Regions from separate parts of the Salinivibrio sp. SS2 genome, predicted to be linked through region 3. Evidence: predicted binding sites of a transcription regulator. Region 3 holds the regulator's gene; each other region holds the start of a gene.
The links. Region 3 encodes CRP, which controls carbon source genes, mostly activating them, when cyclic AMP is high. Its sites were predicted from a motif close to TGTGANNNNNNTCACA; they were not measured.
Positions count from the first base shown of each region.

Region 1 (9,833 bases), on a different contig from region 3:
TACCCGCGAGCACGACCACGGCCGTGACAAAAATCGGACGGATAAATCGGCTACCAAAGCGAATGGCAGAATGGGCCCCAATAAAAGCGCCTAACATTAAGCAGACACCCATGGTCAGTCCGAGTGCCCAGTTAACATGCCCGAGCAGTGCAAAGGCAACCAAGGAAGTGAAATTACTGGTAAAATTCATTGCCTTGGCAAGTCCCGATGACAGCAAAATGTTCATGCGATACATCGACATGGTCGAGACTGTCCAAAACGCGCCCGTTCCAGGCCCTGCCACCCCATCGTAAAAGCCCAGTGAGAGGCCTTGCCCCCATTGCTTAATGGGGAGCTTCGGGCAGGGCGTGGGCAATTTATGGTTATCGACCTTGGGCTGAGGGTGCCATACCGTATAAACCGCAGCGATCAGCACCACCAAAGGAATCGCCTTTTCAAGCCACTCGGTGCTCAATACGTCGACCAACAAAGTGCCTAACGTGGCACCGATTAAGGTCCCCCAAAAGGCATGCTGCCAGAACCGAGGCGAAAAAAGCCGCTTCTTGTAATAGGTAAAGGCCGCGGTGCTTGACGCAAAAGTGGCGGCAAGTTTATTGGTCCCTAAGGCAATATGTGGCGGCAAGCCTAAGGAAAGCAAGGCGGGGACAGTGAGCATTCCACCACCGCCAGCTACCGCATCAATAAAGCCGGCGACAAACGCCGTAAGCCCTAAAATAATTAGGGTAGAGAGGTCAATCAGTTCAAGCATGTGAATTCTTTCTAGTTATTGTTCGACGACGCGCTTAAAGGGTGGTAGCGAGTCGAGTAATGATTGGCCATATCTGCGGGTGATAATACGCCGGTCAAGAAGCACCACTCTACCAGAGTCTTCCTCTTTGCGCAGTAAACGCCCGACCGATTGCACTAGCTTTTTACTTGCCTCGGGAACCGAAATTTGCAAAAACGGATTGCCACCACATTTTTCAATGTATTCGGCGTGGGCCTCTTCCACCGGTGAGGTGGGCACAGCAAAGGGAATTTTTGTAATAATCAAGTTTGTCAGTAGGTTGCCGGGTAAATCTAGCCCTTCAGAAAAACTGCCGGTCCCAAAAATAATACTGGTTTTCCCGGCGGCAACCGCCTTTTTGTGTTGTTCTAACAGTGCACTGCGTGACAGGGTGCCTTGGCAGAGCAGTTGCCATTGATGACGGCGACAGTGCGGCTCCAAGGTTTTAGCCACTTGATGCATTTGCCAATAGGAGGCGAATAGCACCAGTGATGCGGTTTCGCCTTCCAAATACTCAAGCACTTTGTCGCCAAGCACATCGGTAAACTGTTTTGCTTGTGGCTCACAGGGCATCGCAGGCACTATCAGTCTTGCTTGATTGGCATAGTCAAAGGGGGAGGGTAACGCCAAATAGCGCGTGCCATCGTTTTCGCTTAGACCGACTTGGCGACAAAAATAGCTAAACTGATTGAGTGCGCGCAATGTGGCAGAAAACAGTCCGACGCCAGCTGCCCGTGACCACAGCATTTGATCAAGACGCCAGCCGACTTCTAACGGTGAGACGTGGACCCAGCGGTCATCTTCGCGCTCTTGGCAACGCTGTACCCAGCGCGCGAGAGGTGCACCTTTGTTTGCGTTGGGTTGTGCCATCAGTGACCAGACTTTTTCTAGGTTCTCAAGCCGTTGTAAGAAAAAGGCACTTTCCGCAAGCGCAGGGTCGGCGAGCTTGGCCGATATGTCATTTTCTTTCAGTCGCTCGTTGATCAAATCGTGAATTTTCGCCAAGCTCTGGTTGGCTTTTTTACTCGCCTGCTTCAATTGCTGGCAGGGTTCTACCAAGGCGTCAGGCAGTTCGCCATCAACAAAACGGTAGCAGCCATCCTCATTGAGGGGTAAACCACTAATAATTTGGTTGGTGTCGCGTAAAGTGGGGATCAGCACTTGGATCGCGTCTAATAAGCTATCCACGAAGTGGTTTGCGCGCTTCATATCCGCGGTATTACCGAGCTTAACCGTGGCTTGGTTGAGCTTTTCCAGCCATCCAGTCGCCCCGAGTAAACTGGCATTGGCGGCAGAAAAGTCGCGTGCGACCGTCGGCAAATGGTGGGCTTCATCAATCATATAAAGACATTGCTCTGGCTCGGGCAAGATCACCCCGCCACCTAGCTCGAGATCGGCCAGTAACAGACTGTGATTGACGACCACGACATCCGCTTTGTCCATCGCCTCGCGCGCTTTGGCGAAGGGGCACTGACGATGAGCGTGCAACCCAGCGTGGCAAGTATGTTTGTCCGATACAATGGCTTGCCAGAGATGATCGGCAATCGGCTTGGGCCAGCTATCGCGGTCGCCATCCCACTTTCCTCGGCTGAATGCTGAGTACATGTCATTGAGTAGCCATTGCTCGTTTTGCTTGGGCTTTTGGGTGAACAGCGCGCCTTGGATGCTGTCTGTATCCGCCACCGCACTCAATTTGTGTGCACAGCAATATCGTTGACGCCCTTTTGCCAGAATAAAATCAAACGGTTTTGGGCAGATGCGACGAAAAAATGGAATGTCTTTATTGGCTAACTGCTCTTGCAAAGCCACTGTCGCGGTCGAAATCACCACTTTTTTATTGTTGTTTAGCGCAAAGGGGATGGCCCCCATAAGATAGGCCATCGATTTGCCCACACCCGTACCCGCCTCCGCCACAAATAGCCGGCGCTTGTTGTCGTAATCGCCTGCTAGCGTTTTTGCAAGCTCTGCCACGAGATAGTTTTGTACCTTTCTAGGGACAAAATGGGGAAGTTGCGCTTGTAGGGTTTGATAGCAGGCGCGGATGTCTGATTTTACGGCAGGGCTGAGCATCAATATGTCCGGCTTAAGGGAGAATGGCGCGCAGTATAGCACGACTCAAAAACGTGAAAACGATCCCGAACTGCAAGATTTCTTTACATTAATGAGATCCCAATCACGAATTTATATTGAACCAATTTGCTCTATCTTGCTGTTCTGTTTGTTTTTCGGGAAAGCACCACTTTTAAGCTATTGAATGGTTTTTTATTCTGTTTTTATGTTTTTTTTGTTATATTTTAGTTTTTTGTTCTAATATTGGTTGTGGTTAAATTTCATCAAAATTGATTAATGATTAGCCGTGGAGTGTGATCTCCATTCACGGCGGCTCTCTAAATCTTTGTTTTTCAAGTCTCGTGGGTTATGATCTACGCGATTTCGGGCCAGTTGACAGAACCAAGATTGTTCTGCACGATTAGCCACGAAGTTTCAGTGGATTGGCATTTTGTTCTTTGTAGCATTATGACAGCCACCATATAACAGAGTTCCATAAAGGAACTCATAATGACTAAATAGAAAAGGCAGTGGATTAACCATGAAAAAGACTATTCTAGCAATGGCAGTTCCAGCTCTGCTGGCTGCTGGCTCAGCATCTGCAAGCATCAACCTATATGACGCAGACGGCGTTAAAGTAGACCTATCTGGTGCAGCTGAAGTTCAGTACTTCCAAGATATCGGCAATGACAAAGATGGTATGTGGCGTCTAGATGACGGCGACCTTGCTGTTAATACTGAAGTTGCAGTGTCGCCTGAAATGAGCGTACTGGCTGGTATGTCATTTGAGTTCGAATCCGAGGAAGCTCTTACTGAAAATCCAACAAACGGTAACGTTGAAAATAAAGAGCTGTATGTTGGTTTTAAAAGCGATAGCTTCGGCCAAATTACCTTCGGTCGCCAATATCTGCTGAGTGATGACATCGGCATCACGAAGGACTATGAGCTATCAAAAGTTTCATTTGGCGTTGAAGAAACCAGCCACGGTGACCAAGTTGCTAAATACATTTATGACAACGGTACCCTTTATGGTGGTGTATCAACATATCAGAAGAGCGATGGCGAAGACGACGGTACTGCAGAGCTGTCTGTTGTTGATGCTCGTCTAGGCTACCGCGTAGCTGACTTCGACGTCCGTGGTTACTATTACAAAGCTGACGACGGTAGTGTTAAGATCGGCAATGCCACTACTGCTACTGCAGTAGATGTTACTGGCTATCAGTTCGAAGTTGAGTATGCGGGCATTGAGAACGTGAGCCTAGCAGCTTCATACGGTAACGTACAAGCAGACGCGATTGGTGGTGCAAACGACGTTATTAACACAGACGCCTTCTCGTTAGCAGCTGACTACACCATGGGTAACACTACGTTTGCCGCTGGTTGGGATCGCCAAGATCCTGAGAAAGGTGACAACGTCAATGGTTACTACGCAAACGTAACTTATGCACTGCATAGCAATGCAAAGGTTTATGCTGAAATCGGCGATACTAACGCAGATAATGCTGACCTAGGCTACGTTGCAGGTATGGAAGTTAAGTTCTAATCGAGCTTAACGATACCGCTACAGTATGTAGCACTCGTTTTAAAAAGCCGCCCTCGGGCGGCTTTTTTATTCATGGTTTTGGCGAATCAGTGAGAAAAGAATAATGAAGCAGTTGAAATGGGCTGGGCTAGCGCTGGGGGTTACCCTGTTATCAGGTGTCGCTCAGGCCGCAACGATTACCTCAGCACGGGGTGTCGAGTTTTTAGTGATTGACGGCACCGAAGTGGAATTTGACAGCTGGGCGCCTCAGCAAAGTGTTGAACTAAGCGATGGCACACACCAGTTAGTGATGCGCTATGAAGGGGAAGTGAAGCGCGGCAGTAAAGATGTAGTCTTTACCTCTCGTCCTTATATATTTGAAATAAATGTAGATGGGCGCGATGCGACACTCAATATTGATACCAATCTACGGGTGCATAGTCAGGCAACTAACTATTTTGCTTCAGGCCCACAATGGCAAGCGGAGTTTGAGAGTGGCGAGGTGATGCCGTTGAACGCGACTGAGCTTAAAGGTGACGGCTTTGCTGCATACGCGGATATGGAAGCGTTAGTGGCTGACTATAACCGTGCCAATGGCATTATTTTCGACCAAGGTGAAAGCAAAAACCTCAATGATGTTTTGGTCGAAGTGGATGAGGAAGGCAAAGCATCCATCAAGGGCGATGCGCTCTCACAACTTAAACTTTGGTATACCAAAGCTAGCGATCAAGAACGCAAGTCTTTCCGCCGCTGGATTATTGACCAAGAATAATGTGGCTTCGTTTGACGCAAACGCAAAAAAAAGCCCAGCCAAAGCTGGGCGTTCGTCGCTTAAACAGCGAGAGATAGGCTACAAGCGAAAGTAGACCGACACAGCATCACCGATTTAGTGAGGGTCCGTCGCAACACGACGCTGCGCGGGATCGTGATGGTAATAATTTGATGTACGACATTGAGGACAACGTTGCTCTGCCGCATCGTGCATCAAATCACTGAGCGGTATTTGGCTCTCACAATCGGCGCACAGGCCGTAGATTTCCAAATCCATGGCACACAAAGAGGCGTCCACTTTCTCCAAACGATCGCCGAGGCAACGAATCGCGCCTGGCAGGCTTTGACTTTCTTTAATTAAGTCAGTCACATTGAGATTATCGCATTCCTTTTCCCAATCTTCTCGTAATCGAGTGGTTAAGGTTGCGATCAGCTCCGCTTGCTCGGTTTCGAGCTCACGCCGAAGCTGTGCGAGGGTTTTTGTATCCATGGTCAGTTCGCTTGATTGGCTGAAATGACGTTTATCATGGATCACCCACCCCACTTGTTACCCTGATGTAAATCAAGAATAGCGATAAAACCTTACAAAAGGTCCGTTTTTAGCGCTCGAAAGCTGAGCTATAGTAGCGCTTCACCGTTGTTAAGTTGTTGTGAGTAGAGATAACAAAATGGAACATGATTTTAAAGAGCCGTATAGTCTGAAGTATTTCATTGGATTTTTACTGGTACTCCTTATTCCCACTTTGCCAGCCAGCCTGACTTGGATTGGTATTGTATTTGGTCGTTAATTATCCTGGTGGACCGCGTTCAACGGTTAAATGCGGTATTGTGCTGTACTGGCCGGGTGAGGGTCACTACACTTGTTAATGTGTTTCATTTCACTGTCAGGCCAGAACTTTGCGAGACCACAGCATGCAACACTCACTGCCACCTTCTTCCCCCCGTTGGCGCTGGCTTTGGAATAGCCTTGGTTGGCTGTGGGTCGGTTTAGGCACAGCGGGTATTTTTTTACCGGTGCTACCGACGACGCCGTTTTTACTACTCGCGAGTGGCTGCTTTATGCGTGGTTCGCCTCGTATTGCTAACTGGCTGCATGCACATCCCACCTTTGGGCCTATCTTGACTGATTGGTATCAAAAACGCGCCATTAGCCGTAAGGTAAAAATACGGGCCACCGTGATGATACTGGCCAGTTTCACTTTTTCTATTTATATCGTCAGCTTTGCTTGGCTAAAAATCATGCTGCTAATTTGCTTAATTGTGCTGTTATGCTGGTTTCTCCGTCTGCCTGAGACAGAATCTGTTGCCGCCTCGGCTGAAAATTCATAACATTGCGGTTTGCGTTTTTTTACCGGCGAGTATTGGCCATGAGCAACGACAGCTTGAATGTCATTAAACAAAGCATCAAAACCATTCCTGATTACCCAAAGCCCGGGATCCTTTTTCGCGACGTAACCAGCTTGATGGAAGATCCAATCGCCTATCAGGCAACCATAGATACACTCGCGAACCAGTATCGTGACATGGGGTTCACCAAAATCATCGGTACCGAATCGCGCGGTTTTTTATTTGGTGCCCCGCTGGCACTGGCGATGAGATTGCCGTTCGTCCCGGTACGAAAACCCGGTAAGCTACCCCGTGAAGTTATTAGTGAAAGCTACCAACTTGAATATGGCGAAGACACGCTAGAAATTCATCGTGACGCGATTAGCAGCGGTGATAACGTGCTTGTCATTGATGACTTACTGGCGACCGGTGGTACCATTGAGGCGACAGTAAAACTTGTGCGTCGTCTGGGCGGTGAGGTGAAGCATGCGGGCTTTGTCATCAGCCTACCCGATATTGGTGGTGAGGATAAACTTGCTCAAATGGGTGTTAACGTATTCAGCCTGTGCCAATTTGACGGTCACTAGCCTCTCTCCATACTGGGGCGTTGTGCGCCCTTGTTACGCTCCGCCTCATTGGATATTCAAATAGGAAGCCGAGAAACATGAGTTATCAAGTACTCGCACGTAAATGGCGGCCACATAGCTTTGATACCGTGGCAGGGCAGCAACATGTACTGACTGCGCTTGCCAACGCACTTGACCACGACCGTTTGCATCATGCTTACTTATTTAGCGGTACCCGTGGGGTAGGTAAAACCACCATCGCGCGTATTTTTGCCAAGGGGCTGAATTGCGAGCAAGGTGTCTCTTCATCACCTTGTGGTCAGTGTCAAACGTGCCGAGAGATTGATGAAGGGCGTTATGTCGATTTATTAGAGATCGATGCGGCATCGCGCACCAAGGTTGAAGATACCCGTGAGTTACTGGATAACGTTCAGTACAAGCCCGCGCGTGGTCGCTATAAGGTGTATTTGATTGACGAAGTTCATATGTTGTCTCGTCATAGTTTCAATGCACTGCTCAAAACGCTGGAAGAGCCGCCTGAGTATGTGAAATTCCTATTGGCCACGACGGATCCGCAAAAGCTGCCGGTGACTATCCTGTCACGCTGTTTGCAATTTCACTTAAAGCATTTCGATGCCAGCCAAATTCAAACCCAGTTAGAAACCATTTTGGCGCAAGAGGGCGTAGATGCTGAATCGCGTGCGTTGATGCTACTTTCTCGCGCGGCTGAAGGCAGCATGCGTGATGCTCTGAGCTTAACTGACCAAGCGATTGCGCTAGGCAACGGTCAAATTACTACGGCATCGGTTAGCGACATGCTAGGTACACTGAGCACCGATCACGCATTGTTGCTGCTTGAGGCGCTGGTTAACCATGATGCGGTGGAGCTGATGAGTGCCTTAGAGCAGATTGCGCACATTGGCGTTGAATGGGACGGTTTACTCAAAGAGCTGGCTGGGCAACTGCATCAAATCGCCTTACTGCAAGCGTTACCTAATACGCATAGCGAGGCGTCACCGGACAAAGCACGCTTGCATGCACTGGCGACCCGACTATCGCCCCAAGATGTGCAATTGTGCTATCAAATGGCGCTGCAGGGTCGTCAAGATTTACCGTATGCTCCCGATGGACGTGCGGGACTGGAAATGGTGTTGTTGCGGATGTTGGCATTCCAGCCGGTCAAAACTGTCCCCTATGAACCCAAGGCGATTTCTGTGCCGGCCCAAGCCCCTCAAACGCAACAGGCTGCGACTCAGAAACCGCACACCGATCCGTCTCAGGCGATTGGGGCGTTAAAAGCGCAGGTGCAGCAAGCAACATCGGCTCCAAGGGAGCAGACTGCGCCAGCTCCCCAATCGGCGCCACATCAATCACAACCTGAGCCACAGGCGCAACAGCCAGCGTCGACGCAGCCGGATAGGGCGGAGGAAGCACAGGCTACCCCTCAATCTGCGGCATCCAGTTTGATTCAGGCGCGGAATCAACTTCGTAGTCGTATGAAACGTCAATCGAGTCAGACGGATAACACGCCAAAAAAGACTGAACGGACATCGGCCAAGCAAGATGCGCTGTCAGTGCTGGATCGTATTACTGCGAATACCCAGCCTGCGTCGCCGGTGTCCGACTCGTCTTTTGAGCAAGCGCCGGCGGCATTGTCTCATCAAAAAACGGCTGAAACGGCGCCGGTGTCTGACGAGCCTTATCAATGGACGCCGACTCAACCGCAGCCCGAGAAAGAAACAGCCACGCATTTAACGCCAAATGCGCTGAAAAAGGCGCTAGAGCATGAAAAAACACCAGCGATGCGGGATAAGCTTGTCCAAGAAGCGAACGCGGAGGATCACTGGTGTGCGTTGGCAGACAGTTTGGCGGTACCGCGCTTGGTGAAGCAAATGGCACTGAATGCGTCGATGGTGCGTGAGGGCAATACGGTGGTGTTGACCTTACGTCCTGATCAGGCTCACCTCAATAAAGAAAAAGCACAACAACAGCTCGCACAGGCCTTGTCTCAGGCCCTAAATGCCCCCATAACATTGGAAGTCCATTTAGGCGATAGCGGGCGAACGCCATTAGAGTGGCGAGAACATCTCTATCAACAAAAATTAGCGCAGGCGACACAGAGCTTGCATAATGATCCGAATGTCGGTTTTATTCTTCAGCGTTTTGCTGCGGAACTGGATGAAGACAGCATTCGACCAATTTAGAACACCTAACCAAGAGAGAGAATTATGTTTGGTAAAGGCGGAATGGGTAACCTGATGAAGCAGGCGCAGCAAATGCAAGAGCGCATGCAAAAAGTTCAGGAAGAAATTGCCAATATGGAAGTCACCGGTGAGTCGGGCGCAGGCATGGTAAAAGTCACCATGACGGGTAGCCATAGCGTTCGTCGAGTTGAAATCGATGACAGCCTAATGGAAGACGACAAAGACATGCTGGAAGATCTGATTGCAGCTGCATTCAATGACGCAGCACGTCGTGCCGAAGAGCAGCAAAAAGAGAAAATGGCCGAAGTGACAGGTGGTATGCAGTTACCACCAGGCATGAAAATGCCGTTTTAATCCATGCGTACCAGTCAGTTACTTGAACAACTGATGGACGCGCTGCGCTGCTTACCTGGGGTCGGCCCCAAATCAGCGCAGCGTATGGCCTATCATCTGCTTCAACGCAATCGTCAAGGTGGTATCGAGTTGGCGCAAGCGCTGACTGCAGCGATGACAGAGATTGGTCACTGCAGCCAGTGTCGAACTTTCACTGAAGAAGAGGTTTGTGCGATTTGTGACAATCCTCGACGTCAGCAAACGGGGTTAATTTGTGTGGTTGAAAGCCCTGCGGA
Region 1 is NZ_MEBP01000080.1:4,463-14,295, forward strand. Features, by position in the region: gene BGK46_RS08995 (sulfite exporter TauE/SafE family protein) at 1-748, opposite strand, end outside; gene dinG (ATP-dependent DNA helicase DinG) at 764-2,836, opposite strand; gene BGK46_RS09005 (porin) at 3,357-4,358, shown strand; gene BGK46_RS09010 (YccT family protein) at 4,462-5,109, shown strand; gene BGK46_RS09015 (hypothetical protein) at 5,224-5,598, opposite strand; gene BGK46_RS09020 (YbaN family protein) at 6,021-6,437, shown strand; gene apt (adenine phosphoribosyltransferase) at 6,476-7,021, shown strand; gene dnaX (DNA polymerase III subunit gamma/tau) at 7,099-9,204, shown strand; gene BGK46_RS09035 (YbaB/EbfC family nucleoid-associated protein) at 9,229-9,558, shown strand; gene recR (recombination mediator RecR) at 9,562-9,833, shown strand, end outside.
Region 1: a site for CRP is predicted at 2,929-2,944, ahead of dinG (ATP-dependent DNA helicase DinG). Genes of this name have one in related genera too.

Region 2 (9,833 bases), on a different contig from region 3:
CGGGTGTGGTGTTCCACTTTATCCCCTACCGCGACGAACTCATAATCCAGTGATTGAGTCGCCTGTTTGTCCCATACCCCGTCACCAAAATAAATTCGGCGATCAAACTGCACGCCATAATCTTGCTTGGCACGGAACGCCGCGAGTGCCATCACTTCACTGCGGCTCATCGCATCCGAGCATGACGAGAACACGATACCATCGACATTAAAACCGGCCGCCTTTAACTTCATCCGCGCGGTTTCTTCCCAGCCACCCGTCGCAATGGCAAGGGCGACAGAAGGTACTTGACGCATCTCATTGATAAACTCGACCGCGCCCGGAATGGGAGTCATACCGTTTTCCGCAATGGCGTGCGCGAGCTTTTGCATAAACACACGTTTCACTTCTCGGAAAATGGTGATTTTCTCTTTTTTCAGGTCGTTTTTATCGATGAGTTCTTCGATGATACCTGCGTCGGTGATATTGGTGTATCCACCCCAATCATCAGGCACTGTCAGTCCCGTCACAGCAAAAATGGCTTCACTAAAACACTCGTGGTCCATTTGGCAGCTGTCTACCAGCGTACCATCCACGTCTAACATAAATAGATTTTTCACGCGCTATTCCTCAAATCCCGTTGCGTCCACACAAGCACACGGCTTGTTGATTTGATTGTGGCGCTTCCCCAATGCAAGCTGTCTGTCCGACACAACGGCCATTATAACATTATTTTTACATTTTGGACGACAGCCGAGCGCAATCATACGCCCCTGCTTGATAACTGCCAATGCTCACTCGAAAAGTTGTTACATCAACGAAATTTTTGAACAAGTTTAACGAATCCTTGACGTGGTGTTTTTACGCCCAAACTCTACACTAACCAAGGTCGCAATATGCAGCCCGTTAATTTTAAGGAGAACGTAATGAAAGCGCTTGTCATCAAATCAAGTATTCTTGGCCCCCATTCTAGCTCGAACGCCGTGATCGATGGCGTGGTGAACAACCTATCACCTGATTCTTTGGTTGAGCGTGACTTGGCAGCCAATCCATTGCCGATCCTTGACGGCGAGCTTGCCGGTGGCCTTCGTGGCGGCAGTGATCTGAATGAGCGTCAACAGCAAACGCTGGCGCTTTCTGACCAGTTAATCAACGAGATCCAACAAAGCGATACGCTAATCATCGCCGCCCCGATGTATAACTTCACGGTGCCCGTGCAGCTGAAAGCGTGGATTGATCTTATTGCCCGTGCTGGCGTGACATTTCGCTATACCGAAAATGGTCCTGAAGGCTTAGTGACAGGTAAGCGCGCTATCGTTGTCACCACACGAGGTGGGATGCACAAAGGCGGTAACACCGATCACGTGACAGGTTATATGCAAACCGTACTTGGTTTTATCGGTATTACAGACGTTGAATTTGTCTACGCGGAAGGCCTCGCCATGGGTGAAGACTTGGCCAGCAAAGCCATTGACGATGCAAAACAGCAGCTCAAAAAACTGGCTTCTTAATCGCAAAAGACCCATTGTTTGGTGCAAACGCCTGCCAATGTGCAGGCGTTTAGGTTAGCAAGCGCGCGAGGATTGGTGATCCGCGACGCCAATGTTACCATGTGCGGTCTAATGCAGGTGGTTGAGCCTGCTTTCTTTTCTTTGATCAGATTGGATGCGATTGTGACCGACACCGCCCAGCCAACGTTTTTTATCTACGACTTTGAGACCTTTGGCACCCACCCGGGTAAAGACCGCCCTTGTCAGTTTGCCGGCGTGCGCACTGATAGCGACTTCAACATTATCGGCGAGCCCTTAGTGCTGTTTTGTCAGCCACCGAATGATTATTTGCCCGCACCAGAGGCCTGCTTAATCACCGGGATCACACCACAGTTAGCGGTGAAAAAAGGCTTACCTGAGCCCGAATTTATCGCCCGTATTCATGAGGCACTCTCTCAGCCAAATACCTGTGTCTTCGGATATAACAATGTACGCTTTGATGATGAGGTGACCCGCTACACGTTGTACCGTAACTTTTATGACCCATACGGTTGGAGTTGGCAAAACGGAAATTCACGGTGGGATTTACTCGATGTGATGCGCGCTTGCTATGCGTTGCGCCCCGAGGGTATTGAGTGGCCGCATGATGAAAATGGCAAGCCAAGCTTTAAGCTGGAAAAACTCTCGGTTGCCAACGGCATTGAGCACAGTAATGCGCATGATGCTATGGCGGATGTATACGCCACCATTGAGCTGGCCAAAAAAGTAAAAGCTGCGCAACCGCGTTTATTCAATTATTTGCTGACCCATCGCCATAAAAACAAAATCAAAACCCTGATTGATGTGGTGAATATGACCCCACTGGTTCATGTCTCGGGTATGTTTGGCACCGAGCGAAGCAACACCAGTTGGATCGTGCCGGTTGCTTGGCATCCTGAAAATCCCAATGCGGTGATCACCATTGATTTGGCGCGAGACCCAGCACCGCTTTTTGAGCTTGATGTCGATGCGCTGCGCGAGCGTTTGTATACGCCTCATCATGCACTCGCGGAGGATGAATTACCGGCACCACTGAAACTCGTGCACATCAACAAATGCCCGGTCTTAGCTGATGCCAAAACCCTACGTCCGGAAGATGCTGCGCGCTTAGGGGTGGATCGCGAAGCCTGCTTGCGTCATCTAAAAGCGCTCAAAGGCGCACCAGAGCTGAGAGAAAAGCTGGTTGCCGTCTTTGCCGAATCAAAACCCTTTGACGATCAGGACGTCGATAGTGCCCTATATGCAGGCTTTTTCTCGAAAAGTGATCAAAGTGCGATGGAAATTATTCGAGCGCGCGATCCTGAAAACCTTGCCGCGCTCGATTTGAGCGTTGACGACTGGCGCATAAAGCCGCTGCTGTTCCGCTATCGCGCGCGTAATTATCCGTGGACACTGACTGACGCTGAGCAGCAAAAGTGGTTTATGCACCGTCGCGACTATTTCGAGACCCACTTGCCTGCATACATGGAAAACTTACAGCAATTGGTCGATGCTCACCAAGACGATGAACACCAGCTGAAGATCCTCAAAGCGGTATACCACTATGTGGAATCCTTGGTCAGTTAATTTTGCTTCTCTTGCCGTGGTATCATCTGAGCCATTGGCAAGGGAAAGCCTACTATCTTTCTGATAGATAATCGCTTTTCAAAATTTCCTCACACGCTGTCCAACTTCGTCTACCAAAAAAAACGTCCATATTCTAGTTGCAGAACCGTGATTTGAGTCCACACTTTTAAAAAGAGTATCGTGTGGAGTGGGCTCAATTATGACAACCAAAGTGAATACGCGCTGTTATCGATTTGCGGATGTTGATTTCGAACCAGAAAGCAGAACCTTATATTGGACCGACCAAACCATCACGGTACTGTCCTACGAAGAGTCACGCATGCTAGAAATGCTTTGCTACTACGCGGGAGAAGTGCTATCCAGCCGCACGCTATTTAAGCAAGTTGCATTACCGGATAGCTCGTTTGCGCAGCACCAAAGTGTGGTGACGTCTTTAATGGCAAAGTCCTATCGTAACGGCAAAAAGTGCTTGCCCTTTGAAGTGGTAGGCGAGTTTGGCTACCGCGTTGCCTTGCCCCAACAAACCCTGTCGCATCGACCCGCACCGAGAAAGCAACCACAAGCCGATGAGCCACCATCGCTCGCGAAGCCAGATGATTTACAAGCGGCAGACTTTAGTATCACCAAACCACTGATTGTGTTACTTAGCGCTGCAACCGTGATTATTGGAATAACAGCATTACTCACATAAGCCGATCAGTCGATGTAAATAACATGCTTGGGTAAACCCGAACAGCCCAGAGCCAGTTTGTTGTATGGAGGGGCCTATGCTCACGAAATCAGTATCATTGGTTGTTGTCACGCTAGTCGCCATGTTGATCAGTCTCTCAGCATTGGCTCAACAGGAAGCGAACCGCACGATAACCTTGCACATGGGAGAAATTCCGGGACTGATTAATTTTGATGGCTCCGGCGCCTTTGTCGATTTTGCTCGTTATCTCGACGCCCAAGATCCGAGTACAGACATCACGATCAGCATTTATCCAATTTTTCGCGCGATCAACAATATCTCTCGAGGCCAAGCCGATATCGCGCTCCCTGCTATTCGTCCATTAAAAGAAGATATCAGTGATCTACCCTTTGCCTTTAGCACCGTCTCTTTTGGCGTTGTTCCGCACGTGCTCTATACCCATAAATCTAAGCCACTGAATGCAACGCTGCTAAAAGCCAATCCAGATGGTTACATTATTGAATCCATTCCTCATGACTTTGATTTTGAAGTGGTCCGCTCTCACAGCATACGCCAGTCACTTAAACGGCTGCATAATGGCAGGATAGATGCCTTTATTTGGGCGCAAACCGAAGCCGACCAAGTGTTGAGAGAGCTTGGCTATACCGATATTAAGCGCAAGTTATTCGCGGATATGGAAGATGTCTTTATGATCCCGAAAGGTGAAGCGGGAGAAGAGATCGATGCCTACCTAACCCAATTGCTCACACCTCTCATCGAAAGCGGTGAGCTAGAGCAGCAACACAGGAAAATTCATGCTCCCTATGATGATTGGCAACCTTAATATGTCGATCCAAGCAGGACGAGTCGGCGCTCTGCTCAGCGCGTTAGTGCTTTTCTTGATAGGGCCGTCACCGATACAGGCGCAGCCATCGAACAGTGACGCCCCCACACACACATTGGTGATCCACATGGGGGAGCTCCCGGGACTGATAAACCTTGACGGGTCAGGGCCATTCGTGGATTTTGTACGCTTTCTTGATGACCAAGATCCGAACACACAAATCGAGATCACCGTATTTCCCATTCATCGCGCGATTAATGGCATCGTACGAGGTAGTGCCGATTTAATGCTGCCCGCCGTGCGCCCAACGAAAACAGTCACTGATTTGCCCTTTGCATTTAGCAGTGAGTCGTTTGGCGATGTCACCCATGTTTTATATACCCATAAAAATAATCCCCTCCCCGTTGATGTCCTATGGGCTAATCCGAAACCTTATACGATTGAGGCAGTGCCCTACTACATGCCGTTTAAAGTCGAACGTTCGCACGGCATAGAACAATCCTTGCGCCGTCTCGCCGCTGGCCGCATTGATGGGTTTGTTTGGGCACAAGAAGAAGCCGATATGATGCTCAAGCAGTTAGGGCTAACCAATATTCGCCGCGCACATTTTGCTGATTTTCAAGATGTATTTGTGATCCCCAAAGGAGAGAAAGGTCAGGCCATTGATGCCTACCTTACCGCGTTGATCACTCGCCTGCGTGACAGTGGCGCATTAGCGCGTGAGTATTATAAAGTTCATCGCCCCTACGTGGACTGGCAACCGGAATAGCAAGCTTCACGACTGTATTTAAAAGCAATCATAGTGACTGTATTTACAGGCTTAAAAATGTTGACGTCACTCTAAGTTTGAGCAACAAGATTATGTTTGCATTGTATGCGTGATATTACTCACACATTTATCAAGATCGCTTCTCTACACTGATAGGCCGTTAACCATTTAGAAGTGATGCTATGCGAACCGCACTCATTGACGCACTGACACAATTGCCAGACTCACTACAGAGCACCGTCTCCGAATGGCTTCACGCATCGGCGTTTGATGCGACCTTTACGCCCGCGCAAGTGGCAGATATGGAAGCCGCGAGTGGCCTGTCTGGCACGGCATTGCGCCTTGCTTTACTCCCGCTGGCCGCAGCCTATGCTGTGACACCCATTTCTCGTTTCAATGTTGGGGCGATTGTCAGAGGAGAAGATGGCACGTTATACCTAGGTGCAAATATCGAACTGACTGGCGTTCAACTCGGACAAACCGTGCATGCAGAGCAATCTGCGATCAGCCACGCATGGACCAAAGGGGCGACGCGCTTAACCGACATCACCATTAATTACAGTCCTTGCGGCCATTGTCGCCAGTTTATGAATGAGTTAAATGGTGCTGAGGACTTAGTGATTCAACTGCCTAAATCGGACGCTAAATCACTGCACACTTATCTTCCCGAAGCATTTGGCCCTGCCGACCTAGGTATTGAAGCGCGACTGCTTGCCGACCAAACGCAAGGCTTAACGGCGGACGATATTGACGATCCTCTGCTTAAACAAGCCGTTGAAGCGGCGAACATTAGCCATGCACCTTATTCGGGCAACTACAGCGGTGTCGCGATTGAAACAAGCGATGGCCGTGTATTTAAAGGAATGTATGCCGAGAATGCGGCCTTTAATCCGAGTTTGCCTCCGCTTCAAGTTGCTTTAATTGCCGCCAATATGGCGGACTACTCGTGGGATAAGATTGCCTCTGTGGCATTAGCCGAAGTGGTGAACAGTACCGTGAGCCATCTGGCCGATACCCAAGCGAGCTTGGATGCCATTAATCCCGACATTCCCTTGTTATATGCAGGGTTAAGAGCTTAATACAAAACATCAGGCCGCATTGATTTCTAGTCGCTCTGCGGCCTGTTTTACGCTACTATCCGAGCATCTTTTTTCGGATAACCACAGCGATGAAACAAATTCATAATCCCATCCAAGGTGCTGCCTGGATGTTGATCGCCGGCCTCTGTTTTGCGCTGGTTAATAGCCTGTCACAATACGTCAGTTTTAAACTCGGCTTGCCGTCAACCACCGTTGCCTTTATTCAATATGCGATCGCACTGGTTGCCATGATCCCGTGGCTGAAACAGCTGGGTGTACGCCACGCATTAAAAACAGAACATTTAGGAAAACACTGTCTGCGCGTGTTTATCTCGGTGATTGGCATTCAACTGTGGCTGTGGGCCCTCGCCTACCCCGTACCGATCTGGCAAGGTATTGCTCTACTGATGACTTCTCCCTTGTTTGCCACCATCGGTTCTGGGTTATTTTTACGAGAACGTGTCGGTATCGCTCGCAGCTTAGCAACCCTCGCGGGTTTCTGTGGTGCGATGATTATCTTGGAGCCTTGGTCAGAAGGATTTACGTGGGCCACCTTATTGCCTGTCGGCGCTGCATTTTTTTGGGCCACCTATTCGCTGATGGTCAAACGTTTATCCGCCTATGATCCGCCAACAACTATGGTGGTCTACCTGTTGCTATTGATCACGCCTTTTAATTTGGTGCTTGCCGTACCGGATTGGACGCTACCAGCGAGTGCGACAGCATGGTGGATGCTGATCGGTGCTGGCCTGCTCACCGCCTTAGCCCAATGGGCCATCGCCAAGGCCTATGCCGTTGCAGATGCTTCATTTGTTCAGCCGTTTGATCACGCCAAATTGCCGTTAAATGTGTTGTTTGGCTGGTTAGTCTTTAGCTGGGTTCCACCCGGTCGATTATGGTTAGGGGCCGGCATTATTATCGCCGCCGTGTTCTTTATCACGCACTGGGAATCCCGTCAGTATCACGCCACCAAAGCCAAACCAGCGTAACGTACTCGATAAAAAAGGGCCTGATGGCCCTTTTTTATCATTATTCAGCGGCTTGAATCAGCCAGACTTGCTCCCCTCGCTCACCACAGGGTTCGGTACAGGTATCGAGCAAGGTCACTTTCATACCTTGATAGGTCTGTCTAACCAGCTGTTCATCCATAGAGAATGGCGGATGATCATCACTTTGTGGATAAAACAGAGTGACAAGCAACATGCGACCACCTGGGGCCAGTAAGGAAGTGACGCGATCAACATACTGCTGACGCATCGATGGAGGCATTGCCACTAACGCCGCCCGATCATAAATTAACGGTGCCGGCTGCAAACGCGCAGTAAAGAAATCACCACTGATCAACTCTAATTCGTCAAAGCAATAATGCGTGTGTCCAGAAGGTGCCGTATACACTTGCGGTGTGTAAAGGTTTTCAGAGAAAAAAGCGCGTACCGCGATATCACTAAGCTCTACCCCAACCACACGCTCATGACGCTCGGCTAGCCAATTCAAATCGATAGACTTACCACACAACGGAACCAGCACTTCCTCGTCCAAACGCGGGTTTAGTGCAGACCAATACGCCATCAACATGGGGTGTACGCTATCGCGATGAAAGCCAATTTGATTTTCGGCCCAACGTTGATGCCAAAACTCTTGCTCCATGCTCTCTCCGACTCAATTTAAAAGTCCTTGATTATATCTGAATTCCCTGACGATGCAGAGAGGCGGCCGGTCCCTCGTCTCTACAAACAGTGTCGTTTTGTTCACGAACGCTCCTTGTTCGGCTATCGCCTTTCCGATCACAACACGATAGAGATAACGATCCTGATCACAAATTAATCATCAGGCAACTTGCCAACGGTCAGATTTAATAATACTGTTCTTTTATACAGTATTGATCATATATACAGGTATCCGCATGTACACGACATCATCTCTTACCAATATTAAGCCCGTACATCACGCAACCAATACCGCGCCGTTAACGCACACCGCCACGTATGCGATGCAAGATGCACGACAAACTCATTGGCAAGCGATGATGCGAGCATTAGCGCTCAAGTCACGACAGCCCAAATGGGTCACTGTCATCAATCCACCGCGTACATTTACGGCCAAATATCTTCAGCAATGGGGAATTCATCCTAATCAAGTGAGAGTGATTCGCAGCCGTAACGGTTACGATGACTGCGCACTCGTGGAAGGTGCTGTGAAAGCCAATACCTCTTGCGCTGTGTTGGCCTTTTCACCGCAAGCCGAGAAAATCACTCACTATGAAACAGGGACACAGTGGGTGGCGTTTGTAAATCCAGCCGTGTTGCACTGCCATTGAAGCAATTCGTCGAGACGTTAAACAGAAGGAAAAGTGAGGCGTACCCACTCACGATTTTCGTTGCTGTACTCCAACAGTGCACCCGTTTGGTCGCTAATTGCCTCCATTTGACGGTAGTCCAGTGCATACGGCATCAAAATGGTTAGCTCGCGAATACTTTGTTGCTGAGCCAATTTGGCAAGGCGCACTAAGTTAACCGTATCTGTATTGCGAAATGAGAGTACCTGCGCCGCTTGCTGATGCAGACGATCTTGAGCGGTCAATGCCTGTTGGGCGTGATGCTCAAGCACCGTATTAAATGCAGGCAACAAACTGCGAAATATGTCGACAAACGTCCAGTTAGGCTGTTGTTCTTCGCATAGAAAATGGGTGTAGTCGAAGACGACTTCAGTCGGTGTTTTCAGCTGGGTAGACAGCGCTTCCATGGCTTTTACCTCCAGACAGAGAAAGAAAACTGACGTCTCTCTACTATATGCAGTTTTAAACAGATGTCTGGAAGATCATACAGTATTTTGCGTCTGATCATGCTTTAATCACGCGAATGCGTAATAATGACAAGATTTTTTAACAATAAAAGAACAACCCAATGAAAAATCACTGCATTATTCACGTTATTGCCACATGAAAATAAGAAAAGCGTATAAGGAAGGTCGGTAGGGTGAGTAACCCGCTTAAACGCTAATGGTATCGACGCCATCAGCAGCTTAAGCGGGCCAGCAAATGCGATTAACAGGCTTTGTAAATAACCTTGTTAGATGCCACTTGCACACGCTCCACTACACCCTCTTCGGTGAGTTTTTTCAGCGCGCCTGTCGCCCAAGAGGCGGCTTTGCTATCTTCTTGACCGGCAGCCAAACCGATGCCTTTAGGATTAATCCCTTCTGGGTTGGCTTGTACAATATCAAGCACCTGTTGTTGCTTTGGCGTGAGTGACACTGAGACGCTTGCAGCAGCTGGCGCGGCGGCAGGTGCAGGCTTTGCTGCGGCAACTGGCTGAGTTTTAACTGGACGCTGACGTGCTGGCGACGTTGCCTTTACACGCTTGTTCAGTTTGAATTGTACCTTACGCTTGTGAGAGAT
Region 2 is NZ_MEBP01000056.1:10,562-20,394, forward strand. Features, by position in the region: gene BGK46_RS03220 (HAD family hydrolase) at 1-599, opposite strand, end outside; gene BGK46_RS03225 (FMN-dependent NADH-azoreductase) at 906-1,490, shown strand; gene sbcB (exodeoxyribonuclease I) at 1,653-3,074, shown strand; gene BGK46_RS03235 (winged helix-turn-helix domain-containing protein) at 3,274-3,765, shown strand; gene BGK46_RS03240 (hypothetical protein) at 3,842-4,588, shown strand; gene BGK46_RS03245 (ABC transporter substrate-binding protein) at 4,560-5,357, shown strand; gene cdd (cytidine deaminase) at 5,540-6,436, shown strand; gene BGK46_RS03255 (DMT family transporter) at 6,526-7,425, shown strand; gene BGK46_RS03260 (thiopurine S-methyltransferase) at 7,466-8,083, opposite strand; gene BGK46_RS03265 (hypothetical protein) at 8,340-8,753, shown strand; gene BGK46_RS03270 (hypothetical protein) at 8,771-9,178, opposite strand; gene BGK46_RS03275 (hypothetical protein) at 9,480-9,833, opposite strand, start outside.
Region 2: a site for CRP is predicted at 5,466-5,481, ahead of cdd (cytidine deaminase). Genes of this name have one in related genera too.

Region 3 (9,833 bases):
CTGTGAGAGGGATGAGGCGGCAACGCCTCACCCTACTCGATGGTTGGCGGTGTTTAGCGACTTTCAATATCGAGCCAGAATTTATCGTCAATTGCCTGAGTCTCATTACTCAGATGTGGGTTGTCGACCCGAATAAAGGTGCGCTCACCAATATTGGCTTTCTCAAAGGTCTCTTTTACCAGAGGGGCATTCTCAAAAAATTCGATGAAGGATCCGTCTTGATAGGCGGCCGCAAAGGCATCGTTGAGCATGGTCGCTACCTCTGGGTTTTGGGGCGATACAAACAAGAACATTGGGAAGCGGTAGATTAGCATTAAGTGCGGATCAACCAACAGATTTGTATATTGAGGTCGCTCTGCCAGCTCGCTAAAAGGCTCGATAAGCGCACGCGGGAAGAGGTCGGCCCGTCCGGTATCGACGCCTTTAAAGATATTCTCAAAGCTTGAGATTTCTCGAACCCGAAATCCCGCCGACTGCAAGACCTTCACATCCGCCCAGCCTTGCCCTTGGATCATGGTCAGATTATTGAGCCCAGCTTGGTCACTGATTTGTGCAAGCTTGGGTTCGGTGGCTTGATTGGTAATGAACAAGCGATGGCCTAATAGACCCCGAAAGACTGGATAACGGATGGGAAGTAACTCTGACTCAAGGGTACGGTCGGCCCCGAGCCAATCTACCGTCAGTCGTCCTTGTTTTAGCATTTCCACTTTACGAGACTGAGAGCCAATTTGGCCTTGAAAGGCCTGTAAAGTGACAGACTCACCCGATTTTTCCGCTAAAAACTCAATCAAGTCGATAGCGTATAAATCGAGGGCAGAGCCAGCCCGTGGTTCTGGATGGACAATGGTGATATTCGCCGCAGCAGTTGAAGAAACCGCCGCGAGTAGCAATGCAGCAAGGGTTTGACGTAAGCTTCTCATAAACGACATCCTGTTAATCAGTTGTTAGATGGGTCGTTTCTGAAGTGTAGAACTTAGGTAATTAGTTTCCAGTCAATAAAAACAAAAAAACCGACGCAAAAGCGCCGGTTTTGTCGCAACACGCGAGGATTAGCGTGTGCCGTAAACCACAATGGTTTTACCGTGAGCTGAGATAAGGTTCTGCTCTTCCAGCATTTTAAGGATACGCCCAACCGTCTCACGCGAACAACCAACAATCTGACCAATCTCTTGACGTGTGATCTTGATTTGCATGCCGTCAGGGTGAGTCATGGCGTCAGGTTGCTTCGCCAAGTTAAGTAGGGTTTGCGCAATGCGGCCGGTCACGTCCAGGAAGGCAAGGTCTCCCACTTTCTGGCTGGTCACTTGCAGGCGACGCGCCATCTGAGAGGACAGACGCATCAAAATGTCTGGGTTAACTTGGATCAGCTGGCGGAATTTCTTGAATGAAATTTCTGCCACTTCGCAAGGTGATTTCGCACGTACCCATGCGGTGCGCTCTTGGTCCTCTTCGAACAGACCAAGTTCGCCGATGAAGTCACCTTGGTTAAGGTAAGACAGGATCATCTCCTTGCCTTCTTCATCTTTGATTAGTACGGCCACAGAACCTTTCACGATGTAGTACAAGGTCTCCGCCTTTTCCCCTGCATGGATCAGAGTACTTTTGGACGGGTACTTGTGAATATGACAATGTGAAAGGAACCACTCGAGTGTAGGGTCTGTTTGAGGTTTTCCTGGAACCATATAACTTATTTCCTCTGCATGTGTTGCCCGGCAACGACGTCCTGTCTTTGTCTGAATGGAAACCCATCAGTCCAATGCACAGAATACGAGGTCTTGGCGCAGGCTACAAGCTCACTGTATGTTAACAAGAGTGTATCTTTTTTCTATCTGGATTTCTTGATTTTGATCTAAGCCAACCGCCTAAAAAATCGGCAAAAATGTGGCTAAGATCACGACCTGAGAAGTAATACACGTTAAGTGCGCTACGGCGGTTAACCTATCTTGCCTTTCTCAATCAACTGTTGGATCAAGGGGCGAATAATCAGCTCCATCGCAAATCCCATTTTACCGCCGGGCACGACCAGCGTGTTGTGCCGAGACATAAAGGCGCCACTGATCATTTGCAGTAAATAAGGAAAATCGACGTTCTTCATGCCACGAAAGCGGATCACAACAAAGCTTTCGTCGAGTGAAGGGATCCCTTTTGCATTCAGCGGGTTGGATGTGTCTACGGTCGGGACACGTTGGAAGTTAATATGTGTGCGAGAAAACTGCGGCGTAATGTAGTGCAAATAATCATCCATGGAGCGCACGATCGAGTCCGTGACAGCCTCGCGGGAATGGCCTCGGTCGCGCGTATCGCGGACAAACTTTTGAATCCACTCCAAGTTAACGATAGGCACCATGCCGATTAGTAAATCAACATGTTGGGCGACATTGACGTCACCATCCACCACCCCGCCATGCAAGCCTTCATAAAATAATACGTCGGTATTTTCAGGCAGATCTTGCCAGGGGGTGAAGGTGCCCGGCATTTGGTTATAAGGCACGGCTTCATCAAAGGTGTGTAGATAACGACGGTATTTACCTGTGCCTTGTTCGCCATATTCTTTAAAAAATTGCTCAAGGCGTGGGAAGTCGTTGGCCGTGGGACCAAAGTAGCTAATATGACGACCTTGTTCACGGGCTTTACGGATCTCAACATCCATTTCTGGCCGCGTGAAGCGGTGAAAGCTATCGCCCTCTAACCAAGAGGCTTTGATGTTCATCATATTGAACATCTTACGAAACGCTTCGGAGGTCGTGGTTGTGCCTGCGCCGGATGAACCGGTCACAGCGATGATTGGGTGTTTAGCCGACATGACGAGCCCTGTCATTGATCAGTCTGAATTTACACCGCAGCCCACAAGGGGAGGCGGTGTTACGGTCTGAGATCGCGCTGACGACGAATATCCACTGTCTCATGCAGCTCAGAGTATACAATCACGGCGTCGCCGGATTTTAATTGTTCACGCACTTGTTCAACTTTCTCAGCAAAGCTGACTTCCTGCTCACCGTAATCTGTCCCTTCCCGCAACACAAAGTGTTCAATTAAATTGGTCAAGGTCTCGGCTGGCACAGATTGCCATGGAACCATCATACTACATCACCTTTTGCTGACATCGGGATGGCACGGACGCCATCTCCATGCTTAGGTTGTGAATTAGCTCCCATTTTACCGAATTATGCGTGTAGGTGCAGTGTGTCTATGTCGATTTAGTCACAATTTATCGTGACGATTGGGGCATCAGGTGCCGAGTTGCTCAGCTATCCACGCGGGCACTGCCTCTTCCAACCATAAACGCGGTGCACGCCAATGGCCAGTGACAAACCCAACATGTCCGCCATGGTCAGTGAGTTGATAGCGTATATTGGCCGGTAATGGCGTGGTTGGGATCACCGCATCAGTCATAAAAGGATCGTCTTTGGCATGAATGATGGTCAAAGGGGCGCGGATCGCAGGCAATACGGATAAGCCACTGCATTGCTGGTAGTAATGATGTGCGTCCTCAAACCCATGCAGTGGTGCGGTGACGGTTTGATCAAACTCGAATAAGGTCGAAATACGGGGCTGCTCGCCAGCTTGCCAGCGACCTACTTGGGCGTGTCGCGTAAGCTTATCTGACAGGGTTTGCCGCATCGAGCGGAGTAGGTACGCTTGGTAGACACGTGAGAACCCTTGCTGAATGCGTAACGAGCAGGCGGCAAGGTCTAAGGGGGGTGACACTGCGCAGCCGCTGGAGACAATCGGATCATCCGCATACTCTGCCAAATAGCGCACCAGCATGTTGCCGCCTAGCGATACGCCCACGGCATGAATGGGATGCTGAGGATAACGCATGCGCAATGTGGTCAAAAAATAGCGCGCATCCTGTGTCTCGCCTGAGTGATAAGTGCGCGGGACGCGGTTTAAGCGGCCACTGCAACTACGAAAGTGCATCACCACACCGCACCAGCCTTGGCGCTGAAAAGCAGCCAGTAATCCATTCGCGTACGGGCTATGAAAACTGCCAGCGAGGCCATGAAAAAGCACCACTATCGGTTGGCCGGGCTGAGGCGTCTGTGTCCAAGCGAGATCGACGAAATCACCATCCGGTAAATCCAGCTGTTGCCACAAAGGGGAGATCACGGGTTGCCGCCGCATCAGCCGTGGCATGATGGTTTGTAGATGAGGATTACGGGCGCTGGGAATCGGTTCAAAGGGCGTCATTAGCGTCTCCTTGATCATCTTCTTTAACCACACCGGCGCGCAGAGTGGGATAGAGCGATTTGGCCGAGGGCGAGAGCTGACGGCAATAATACGCCAACGGCGAGGGCGACTCGGTCAGCCATGTTTGTTGATTCAAGGCGTGGATGAGGTCTTGTTGTTGGAACTTCTCGAGGCTGAGCTCGAAATTCAGCATTTTTTTATATTGTCCCGCGCCAACGCGCGGTTTGATATCGCGACGTAGGTTGCGGTAGGCAATCAGCAAATGCTCAGAGCGGCTGAGCGATTGTTTAAGTTGGCTGAGGCTCTCTGGGGCTAGGCCATAGCCATGGCTTTCCAGCCAAGCCAGCAACAGGGCAAGGTTGACGTTGCCCTGATGCTGATCTTGCAATTTAAGACACGCCTGTTTGACGTCTTGCTTGCCATAGTGTTGCAAACAAAACTGCCACAGGTCGGCTGCATTCGCTTGGCCGGGAATTAGGCTTGATTGAATGCCGCCTCCATGGCTTCCAGTTCTTCCTGTCGCTCCATCCATTCTTGCTCTACCTCTTCCAGCGCTGATTTGGCATCAGCCTGGCGTTGTAATTGTTCCGCGAGTTGGGCTTTTTGGTCTGCGCCATAAATTGTTGGGTCGGCCAGTTTGGTCTCTGCATCGGCAATAATGGCAGAGAGCTGTTCGATTTTTGTGTCTAGGCTGTCAATTTTTTTACGAAGTGGCGCTGTTTTTTGGCGAAGTTCGGCCTCGCGACGCTTTTGTGCCTTACGATCGACCTGACGTTGCTGGGGGGCGGCTTTGTCATCGGCGTTTTGTTTTTTACTTTCCGCGCGGTCGGCACGCTGTTGCTCGCCAAGCCAGCGATGGTAGTCGTGTAAGTCACCGTCAAAGGGTTGCACCGCGCCGTTGTCGACAAGATAAAGATCGTCGGTGGTCGCGCGCAGCAAAAAGCGATCATGGCTTACGATCACCATCGCCCCTTCAAACGATTGTAGGGCAAGCGTCAAGGCTTGGCGCATATCTAAATCAAGGTGGTTAGTCGGTTCGTCAAGCAGCAGCAGGTTAGGCTTTTGCCACACCAATAACGCTAATACCAAGCGTGCCTTCTCGCCTCCCGAAAAGGGGCCAATGGTCTCAAGCGCTTTATCACCCTGAAAGCCAAAGCGCCCTAAGAAGTCACGTAGCGTTTGCTCGGCTGTGGTGGGCGCAAGGCGATTCATATGTTGCAGTGGGGTTTCGTCAATGCGCAACGTGTCGAGTTGATGCTGCGCAAAATAGCCAATTTTTACCCCTTGGGAGTAACTGAGCTCACCGGCCATGGCTGGCAAGGTGCCAGCAAGAAGTTTGATCAGCGTAGACTTACCCGCACCATTGCGGCCTAACAAACCAATACGCGCGCCAGGGACCAGGTTGAGGCGGATATTTTCCACAATCGGTGTCTTGTCGTACCCCGCAGCGACTTTGTCCATCATCAAGATAGGATTTGGGAGCGCATCTGGGGTGAAAAAGGTAAAACTAAATGGATTATCGTATTGCGCCGGCAACACCTTTTCCATCCGCTCCAGTGCCTTAATCCGGCTTTGCGCTTGGCGCGCCTTTGAGGCTTTATAACGAAAGCGGTCGATGTAAGATTGCATGTGGGCAATCTGCTTTTTTTGCTTTTCAAACTGCGCTTGTTGTTGCGCCAGCTTCTGCGCCCGCATCTGCTCGAAGTCGGAATAATTGCCCGTGTATTCATTTAGCTGTTGATGCTCAATATGAATAATACGGTTGACGACAGGATCCAAAAAGTCCCGGTCGTGGGAAATCAGCACCAAGGTACCGGGGTATTGCTGCAGCCACTTTTCCAGCCACATCACGGCATCTAAATCGAGGTGGTTGGTTGGCTCATCAAGCAGCAAGAGGTCGGAACGACACAGCAGTGCTTGGGCAAGGTTTAAGCGCATCCGCCAGCCGCCCGAAAATTGCGTGAGTGACCATTGCATTTGCGCCTGACTAAAGCCCAAACCGTCGAGCAAACTGGCGGCGCGCGCCTCAATACTGTAGCCACCAATGGCATCCAGTTTATCGTGTAAGGTCGCCACGGCATGACCGTCATCACTTTGTTCCGCATCCGCTAAGGCCATCTGCAGTTCACGGTATTCGGCATCGCCATCAATGACATACTCGAGCGCACTTTTTTCCAGTGCGGGCGTTTCTTGTGCCACCCAAGCTACTTGCCATTGGCTAGGATAATGATAGCTGCCCGCATCTAACGTCAGCTGGTGGCGAAGCAGTGCAAACAAGCTGGATTTGCCACAGCCGTTTTTGCCGACCAATCCGACTTTGTCGCCGGGATGGATGGTGGCAGAGGTATGATCGAGCAGTGGCTTGCCACCGCGCAGTAATTGGATGTCAGAAAAGCTAATCATGATTATTCAGTGCGCTAGTGTGGTTTGGGTGCGTCGTCGTTATACCAGCTTGGTGCGGGGATTGCCAAATTTCCCCGTCAGTCGGCCTAACTGGCGCGATCTGTGTTGTGTGTTTTGTGTGTTAAGGTTAAAAACAAGCATGAAAACTGACTCTTGCCGTGATAACAAGGATGCCTATGCCCAATGACAAGGATGCACATCAAGACCCCGCGTCGGTGTTGGTGATCTTTGCCCATCCCGACCCTGATCAGTCGGTGGCGAACCGACGTCTGCTTGCCGCTATCTCTTCGTTTCCGCATGTGACTGTTCACGATATTTACGCAACTTATCCCGACTTTGTGGTTGATGTGCACGATGAGCGCCGACGGGTGCAACAAGCTGATGTGATTGTTTTTCAACACCCGCTACAAATGTATTCCTGTCCGGCGTTGTTGAAAGAATGGATTGATGTGGTGCTAGGCAAAGGTTTTGCACATGGCGAGGGAGGCGATGCGCTAGCAGGAAAAACCTGCCGTTTTGTCGTCACCACCGGAGGGGCGGCTGAGGCGTTCACCAAAAGCGGATACAACAAGTATTCGATGCAAGAGCTTCTCCAACCGTTTGAGTTGACCGCCGCCCTGTGCCGCATGACGTGGCTCCCGCCGCTGGTCTTGCACTGGGCTCGTCGTGTGAGTGATGCCGATCGGGATGCGTTTGCGGAACTGTATGCCGATTGGATTCGTGATCCGCTCGCCCATGCGGGAGGTGAGCATGGAGCATAACTTGCTTTCCGCGGCCTTTATTTTCCTGTTAGCGGCGGTGATTGCCGTCCCACTCGCGCAGCGGTTAGGGATGGGCTCGGTATTAGGCTATCTGATGGCCGGCATCGTGATTGGTCCATGGGGGCTCGGGCTTATCAGCGATGTGGAGTCTATTCTCCATTTTTCTGAATTCGGGGTGGTATTGCTGCTGTTTCTGATTGGCTTGGAGCTAAATCCTAAAAAACTGCTGCAGATGCGCCGGCCGATACTGGGCCTGGGCGGCAGCCAAGTGGTGGTGACTACCTTGGTGATAGGTGCCGTCGGGGTGATGTTCGGACTGACGGAACGGCAGGGCTTTATTGTGGGTATGGCCATGGCGCTTTCCTCTACCGCCATTGCGATGAAAATTATGGAAGATCAGCGCCTTATGCGCAGTGAATCCGGTCAAGCAGGGTTTGCGATTCTGTTGTTTCAAGATATCGCGGTCATCCCTATGTTGGCGATGATGCCCGCACTGGCAGGAGGCAGCCTCGGCAGCTGGTTAGATGTGCTATGGATGTTTATGGGCATTGGCGCACTGTTGGTTGGCGGGCACTTCTTGCTTCGGCCTCTATTCCGTTTGGTGGTCATGAGCGGGGTCAGCGAGCTGTTTAACGTGGCAGCACTGGCCTTGGTGATTGGCATTGCGCTTGCGATGCAGCAGTTGGGTCTTTCGATGGCGTTAGGTTCGTTCCTAGCAGGTGTGCTGCTTGCGGAGAGTGAGTATCGCCACGAACTCGAAACCGCCATCGACCCCTTTAAAGGGTTGCTGTTAGGGCTGTTTTTTATTGCGGTCGGGATGGCGGTGGATCTCGGTCTACTGCTTGAATATCCGCTGACTTTGCTCGGTGCGGTACTTGCACTGGTGTGCGGTAAGGCGTTACTTATCTATCTGCTTGCGCGTCTATTTGGTGTGGCACCTAAAGCGCGCAGTCAAATGGCAGTGTTGCTTAGCCAAGGCGGTGAATTTGCTTTCGTGATCTTTACGGCGGCACGCGCAGAAGGGTTGCTTAGCCAAGAATTGAATGCCTTCTTGCTGGTGGTGGTGAGTCTGTCGATGATGACCACCCCCTTGATGCTTACCTTGCAGCAACGCTGGTTTGAACGCACTTTTAATGAACCAGAGGAGTTACCGCCACAGACGCAATTTGATCAACATGACGCGCGCGTCATCATCGCGGGCTTTGGTCGGTTTGGTCAGGTGGTCGGTCGGTTGATGTTTGCCAACAAAATTGGTGTCACCATCTTGGAACGTGATCCCACCCAAATCAAGCTATTACGCAAGTTCGGGTATGATGTGTATTACGGTGATGCGACGCAGCTTGATTTACTTCGGGCGGCAGGGGCGCAAAGCGCAGAGGCGATTGTGATTTGCACCGACTCGCCGGATGAAGTGATGGAGATTGTTGATCTTTGTCAGCAGCATTTCCCTAACTTAAAGATATTAGCGCGAGCACGAAGTCGGGTTGAGGCTTATCAGCTCATGGGCTTAGGCGTTGAAACCTTGTCGCGGGAGACATTTCTTGGCGCGCTTGATTTAGGTCGACAGACGCTAGAGTCTTTGGGAATGCACCCTTATAAAGCAAAACGTGCCGAGGTGTTGTTCCGCAAGCTAGATATGCGGGTATTGCAAGACCTCTTACCCCAACATAATGAAGATATGGCCGCCGCTTCACGCGTGAAAGAGGCGCGTAAAGAATTGGAAGAGATCTTTGATCGGGAAATGCGTGGTGATATTGAGCGCCACCAGAGTTGGAACCGAGATGAATAGGATGGAATTGTGAAAAAGCGCTTTATTGCCGGGGCGGCGTGCCCCAAATGTCAGCGTCAAGACACCTTGCGAGTTTGGCGCGAAAACAATATTGACAAAGTGGAATGTGTCAGCTGCGATTACCATGAGAGTCGGCTTCCGGATTCGGCACAGCAGTCACAGTCTGAAACCCCGCCGGCAGAGAATGTCATTGGGATCTTTAAACCGGAGTAGGGAATCCGTTATCATCGGCAGTCCATTAACCTTCCGGTCTCGGAGCGAGCATGAAAATTGCAAATGATGTGGTGGTCAGCCTGGCCTACCAAGTAAAAAATGAAGACGGTGCGTTAGTTGATGAATCAACAGCGCAAGAACCCCTCCAGTACCTACACGGTCACCGTAACCTGATCGTTGGTCTGGAAAAGGCACTGGAAGGTCGTGAGAAAGGCGACGCGTTTGAAGTGACCGTAGGTCCTGACGATGCATACGGTGAGTATCAAGAAGCCATGGTACAACGCGTACCGGCGAACGTATTCCAAGGCGTAGACCAAGTGGAAGTCGGCATGCGCTTTATGGCGGAAACTGACCAAGGTCAGATCCCGGTTGAAGTCACCGAAGTTGACGGTGACGAAGTTGTTGTTGATGCCAACCACATGCTGGCAGGCCAAACTCTGTCATTCTCTGTGGAAGTGGTTGATCTACGTGCAGCA
Region 3 is NZ_MEBP01000097.1:8,982-18,814, reverse strand. Features, by position in the region: gene BGK46_RS11980 (hypothetical protein) at 54-920, opposite strand; gene crp (cAMP-activated global transcriptional regulator CRP) at 1,050-1,682, opposite strand; gene BGK46_RS11970 (phosphoribulokinase) at 1,934-2,803, opposite strand; gene BGK46_RS11965 (YheU family protein) at 2,863-3,081, opposite strand; gene BGK46_RS11960 (hydrolase) at 3,229-4,191, opposite strand; gene BGK46_RS11955 (TIGR02444 family protein) at 4,178-4,723, opposite strand; gene BGK46_RS11950 (ABC transporter ATP-binding protein) at 4,666-6,594, opposite strand; gene kefG (glutathione-regulated potassium-efflux system ancillary protein KefG) at 6,771-7,355, shown strand; gene kefB (glutathione-regulated potassium-efflux system protein KefB) at 7,345-9,144, shown strand; gene BGK46_RS11935 (YheV family putative zinc ribbon protein) at 9,154-9,357, shown strand; gene slyD (peptidylprolyl isomerase) at 9,408-9,833, shown strand, end outside.